Regions from separate parts of the Paenibacillus sp. FSL R10-2736 genome, predicted to be linked through region 2. Evidence: riboswitches for the same ligand, from Rfam matches in the RefSeq annotation. Region 2 holds a riboswitch; the other holds the start of a gene.
The links. A riboswitch is a leader RNA that binds a small molecule or an ion and turns the genes downstream of it on or off. The one in region 2 is predicted to bind cyclic di-GMP.

Region 1 (3,198 bases), on a different contig from region 2:
ACACCAACGCCAACGGCAGCACCGACACCAACGCCAACGGCAGCACCGACACCAACGCCAACAGCGGCACCAACGCCAACGCCAACGGCAGCACCAACACCAACACCAACGCCAACGGCAGCACCGACACCGACGCCAACGCCAACGGTAGAGCCGACACCAACGCCAACAGCGGCACCAACGCCAACGCCAACGGCTGAACCGACACCAACACCAACGGCAGCACCGACACCAACGCCGACAGCAGAGCCAACACCGACACCAACGGCAGAGCCAACACCAACGCCAACGGCAGAACCGACACCAACACCAACGGTAGAGCCGACACCAACGCCAACAGCGGTACCGACACCAACGCCAACAGTAGAGCCAACACCGACACCGACAGTAGCACCGACACCAACGCCAACGGCAGAACCGACCCCAACACCGACACCGACACCAACACCAACACCAACACCAACACCAACGCCAGAGCCGACACCAACACCAACGCCAGAGCCGACACCAACACCAACACCAACACCAACACCAACACCAGCGCCGACTTTACCACCGGCACCAGTGCCATCGTCTGCACCGCCCGTCTTTATTAATGTAGTGCCAACGCCGACTCCAATAATCGGCTATATTGTAAATCCAGATACCATAATCATTGATGATCCGCTGCCTTTGGGCCCTGTGGCAACAGTAACACCTCGGCCGTTAGTGGTGACACCAAGTCCAACCCTAACGCCAAGCCCAAGCGCAACACCAAGTCCAACACCGATTGTGACAATCATTGATGAAGAGATTCCGTTAGGCAATGTACCTGCGGATGCCGCGCTCCCGAAGACTGGTGAGTCCAGTCCGGCTCCTTATTACTTAGTCGGTCTAGCCCTTGCAGGATTGGGAATATTCCTCGGCAGAAGATCCAGAACAGATAAACGTAAATAAATGCAATCCGTAAGATCCTTTCCGAAAGGCTGGCGATATCACCGCTAAATCGGGAAAAGGCTGCTTTGGGAGAAGACGTTCTCCTGAAAGCAGCCTTTTTTATGTGGGATATACATTTGTTATTATGTTTCCTCGTAAAAGAAAATGTGCTAAGGAGAAAGAGGTGCGTCTTTACGATCATGGGCCCTCATGTTTATATTAAAAATTGTAATATTAAAATTAGTTCTTTATACATGGTTCCAAAATATTCTTGTAGGTGCCATCGAGGGCGATGAGAGGATCGGGATTTAGGTGAAAAAGCTATAGATTCTTTAAAAAAACCTTTTGTAACAGTGCTTTGGAATGAATCAGCAGATATAATCTATTACCAGATGTTTCAAAGGATTTCATTGACAATCAGCCTTGATAGCGGATAAACTAAAAATAGTTCCAAAGTAACGAATGTCATAGACATTAGTATAAAAGTTTGATTTAGTACATAATTTCACAACCTAATCTTCCACTGACGTATAAACGCAAACCGTTCGAAAGGACGGGACGCAAAGTCCAGGAGTCTAAAGCGCGATGGAGCGCAATGATCGTCCGACTGCCGTAAAGAGAGCAATCCTCTTTCCGGCGGTCTTTTTTTGTTATATAAATGTGGCCTATATCTATATTAACTGTGAGGTGAGCTGTATGTTCCAATTAAAAAAATTCAAACGACTTACGGTGTTCGGACTTATAGCAGTTCTGATTGTGGGAAGCGGCGGAATTATTTCACTGGGGAGCACCTCAGTTAAAGCCGAGGGCAACTCTTTGCCGGGCAATGCATCCAAGTATAATGTGTTCATCTTGGGAGATGTTGATGTTAAACATAGTGATATTGAAGGTAGATTAGCTGCCGGCGGAAACGTGAATTTAAATGTTAATTATTCTGTGGGACATAGTCTTACTAGTGAGGAAACGAAGGAAGCCTACTCTCTCATCGCCGGTGGTAATCTGTATTATTCCCAGGGAGAAACCGTGGGTGATGTAGTCTACGGGGGAGTTATAGCGGCAGCGGCGGCCCGCGCGGGGGAACAGGAAGCTTACAACAACAAGTAAATGTTGTGGACTTTGCAGCCGAGTTCAGTTTGCTCCGTGAGAAATCTCAGCAGCTTGCTTCTCTGCCTGTTAATGGGGTTACCACTGCCAACTCCGGTAATTTCTTTTTGGAAGGTACAAATTCGGATGTTAACATATTTACTGTAGACGGCAGCAAGCTGTCTAGTGCAAATGAGTTGAGAATTAAGATTCCCGATAGCTCAACAGCTATAGTTAATATCTCCGGTACTTCAGTAACTATGAAGAATATGGGGACTGGAATTAATGGTAACGGAAATAAGGATAACGCTATGAACAGTAAAGTGTTATATAACTTCAGTCAAGCGACCAGTCTTCAAATCGAAGGTATCGGAGTTCTGGGATCTGTGCTGGCTCCATATGCCTCTATTCAATTTAATAATGGTCAAATCAACGGGAATCTGATCGGAGCTTCGCTCTCAGGATCGGGAGAATCCCACCATATACCTTATAAAGGCCAAGATCCGCCAACGGCAACGCCGACGCCACCGGCAACGACGCCGACGCCAACAGCAACACCAGCAGCGACACCGACGGCAACACCGGCAACGACGCCGACGCCAACAGCAACACCAGCAGCGACACCGACGGCAACACCGGCAGCGACGCCGACGCCAGCAGCGACGCCGACGCCAACAGCAACACCGGCAGCGACGCCGACGCCGACGGCAACGCCAGCAGCGACGCCGACGCCAACACCGGCAGCGACGCCGACGCCAACAGCATCGCCGGCAGTGACACCGACGCCAACAGCAACGCCGGCAGTGACACCGACGCCAACAGCATCGCCAGCAGCGACGCCAACGGCAACACCGGCAGCGACGCCGACGCCAACAGCAACGCCGGCAGTGACACCGACGCCAACAGCATCGCCAGCAGCGACGCCAACGCCAACGGCAACACCGGCAGCGACGCCAACAGCAACACACAGCGGCACCAACGGCAACACCGACAGTGGCACCAACGGCAACGCCGACAACAGCGCCAACGCCGACACCAACGGCAACGCCAACAACAGCGCCAACGGCAACGCCGACAGCGGCACCAACGGCAACACCGACAGCGGCACCAACGGCAACGCCGACAACAGTGCCAACGGCAACACCGACAGCGGCACCAACAACAGTGCCGACCGCTGTACCGACAGTGGCACCTACAGCG
Region 2 (3,198 bases):
TGGGCGTAGTTCCGGAGCATGCCTCCGAGAAATACGGCTATATCATTCCTACCAGCGCCGAAGCGGGGGCGAGCGGGTATCTGCAGGTGAGCCACTTCCAGGAGAAGCCGGACCGCAAGCAGGCTGAGGAGCTGATCAGCCGGAACGCGCTCTGGAACTGCGGCGTGTTTGCTTTCCGTCTAGGTTATCTGCTGGATATTCTGCAGCGCAAAGGACTGCCGCTGAACTATGAGGAACTGCAGAAGCAGTATAAACTGCTGGCTTCCATCAGTTTTGATTACGAAGTGGTGGAAAAAGAAGAGAATATCGTGGTTCAGCCTTACGCCGGATTCTGGAAGGATCTGGGCACCTGGAACACGCTGACTGAAGAAATGACCAGCAATCATGTCGGCAAAGGCTTCGTCACTGCAGATTCCGAAGGCACCTGCCTGATCAACGAGCTGGACATTCCGATCACCGTGATCGGAGCGAAGGATCTGATTATCGCCGCCAGCCCGGACGGAATTCTGGTTACGCACAAGGCGGAGAGCCCGCGCATTAAAGAAGTGCTGAAATCTTTTGAACAAAGACCGATGTACGAAGAACGCCGCTGGGGCCACTACAAGGTAATTGATTATGTGAAATATGCGGAAGGCAATGAGGTGCTGACGAAGCGGATCTTTATCTCTGAAGGTAAAAATATCAGCTATCAGCTGCATCACAAACGCAGTGAAATCTGGACCATTGTCAGCGGTGAAGCCAGCATTGTGCTCAATGAGAAAATGCATAATGTGAAGGCGGGGGATGTCGTACGGATTCCGGAAGGCACCAAGCATGCGATCCTGGCATTGACAGATATGGAATTTATCGAAGTGCAGACCGGCTCTGAGCTGGTGGAGGAAGATAACATCCGAATCACCTTGGATTGGGAAGATATCGCCTTACAGCAATTCATTTCGTAGGTCTAATCTATCTATATAACCAATTGTTACAAATCCAAAACAGGTATTAAGAACCATTTATTAAGAAAATTTCATTTTTGCTCTAAATTAAAACTAAATAGGGACGATACTTACGGTAAGAGGGATTAATCCTTCCAATACGACAAAGGCAAACCTAATCGAAAGATAGGGACGCAAAGCTATAGGGCCTTCGCAAGAGTGGCAGCCTGGCTACCGAAAGGAAGATGGATTTTGATAACTTACCGTAAGTCTCGTTTGCTGTGCACTGTGCTGTCTCTGGCCCTTTTATTGACTGCAGTACCTCTGGGACTCGGCGGAATGCCTTCATCTGCAGAAGCTGCATCTAGTTCCAAAGCGCCCGTTAATCCGGAGGCTTCAACCGAAGCAGTCAGATTGCTGGATGATCTGTATTCTATCACTGGAAAAGGCATTATTACCGGCCAACATGACTATCTGGAAAGTCCGGACGAATTCAGCAACAAGCTGAAGGGAACCAGCGGACAATATGCAGCTCTTCACGGCTATGAACTGGGTGTAATCAGCGGCCAATCGGAAAGTACAGCAGCGGCGCAACGCAGAAATGTTGTGAACAGCGCGATCAACTGGTATAAGGGCGGCGGCATTGTAGCCATGACTTTTCATGAGAATCTGCCGGGTACCGCATACCTCTGGTCCAATGTTCAGAAACCGCTGAGCCAGGCGGAATTCAATAAATATATTACTCCGGGTACAACACAGTACACTGCATTGATTGCAGATCTGGACAAAGTGGCAGTTTCACTTAAAAGCCTGCGGGATGCTGGTGTTCCCGTACTCTGGAGACCTTACCACGAAATGAACGGTGACTGGTTCTGGTGGGGGAAGAAAAATAACTTTGCTGCGCTTTGGAATATTATGTATGACCGTTTCGTAAACGTTCATAAATTAAACAACCTGCTGTGGGTATGGAACCCCAATGCACCCAATGCCTGGTCTGATCCTTATGCGCTGACCTATCCGGGGGCTGACAAGGTGGATGTACTCGCGGCAGATATATATGAGAATGATTATATGAATAAATACCATGACAGCCTGCTTGCCCTTGCGAATGGCAAACCGATTGCCATTGGCGAGAATGGACAAATGCCAAGCACGGCAAAGCTGCAGCTCTCCCAGAAAAATTGGGTATATATGATGAGCTGGGGAAAAATGCTGTATGAAACCAACACCAATGCTACCATCAAAAGCTTCATGAGCGACAGCTATACTGTGACCCGGGACGATTATAAAGCAGGCACATTTGCTACGGCGACGCCGAAACCAACAGCAACGCCAACGCCGGTACCAACAGCAACACCAACGCCGGTACCAACAGCAACGCCAACGCCGGTACCGACAGCAACACCAACGCCGGTACCGACAGCAACACCAACGCCGGTACCGACAGCAACACCAACGCCAGTTCCAACAGCAACACCAGCGCCGGTACCGACTGCAATGCCAATACCGGTACTGACGCCGCCCCCTGCTTCCAATGATTCTGTGACGGCCCCCGTCGTTCAGAATGGTCTTCAGGGAGAATACTACAAGAACATGACGCTTTCGGGCACTCCGGTTCTGGTCCGGAATGATGCGCTGCTGAACTTTAACTGGCGCCAGGCAGCGCCGGATGCCAAGCTTGGAGTGGATAGCTTCTCCATACGCTGGACGGGTCAGATCAAACCTTCTTTCAGTGAAACCTATCAGATTATCACTACATCCGATGATGGTATCCGCGTCTATATTGACGGCACAGCTGTAATCGACAGCTGGACCAAACAGAGCGGTACCGAGCGTACAGGAAGCATAAACCTGCAGGCAGGCCGGCTGTATGATATCAAAGTGGAGTATTACGAGAATGCCGGCGATGCCAATATCCGCCTGATGTGGCAGAGTCCAAGCCAGGCGAAGGCAACTGTCCCTACAAGCGCGTTATTTGTGAACACGGCTGCTTCTTCAGCCAGCAAAGCAGCTTTGGATGCTCCGGCTGTGACTGCAACACCAGTACCAACAGCAACGCCGTTACCAGTATCAACACCAACACCGGTGCCAACAGCAACGCCGACAGCGGCACCAACGCCGACAGCGGCACCAACGCCGACAGTGGCACCAACGCCGACAGTGGCACCAACGCCGACAGCGGCACCAACGCCAGCAGCGGCACCAACGCCGACAGCGGCACCAACGCCAACAGCGGCACCAACGCCAACAGCGGCACCAACGCCGGCAGAAGCTCCAT

Region 1: linked by a shared signal. The riboswitch ahead of NSQ73_RS32800 (choice-of-anchor A family protein) and the one ahead of NSQ73_RS27320 (PA14 domain-containing protein) in region 2 are both predicted to bind cyclic di-GMP.

What each region holds. Positions count from the first base shown of each region.
Region 1 covers NZ_JBBOBN010000002.1:1,080,436-1,083,633, forward strand. The annotation lists gene NSQ73_RS32795 (LPXTG cell wall anchor domain-containing protein) at 1-936, shown strand, start outside; cyclic di-GMP riboswitch class I at 1,441-1,530, shown strand; partial or broken gene NSQ73_RS32800 (choice-of-anchor A family protein) at 1,612-3,198, shown strand, end outside.
Region 2 covers NZ_JBBOBN010000001.1:6,376,989-6,380,186, reverse strand. The annotation lists gene NSQ73_RS27325 (sugar phosphate nucleotidyltransferase) at 1-941, shown strand, start outside; cyclic di-GMP riboswitch class I at 1,079-1,159, shown strand; gene NSQ73_RS27320 (PA14 domain-containing protein) at 1,173-3,198, shown strand, end outside.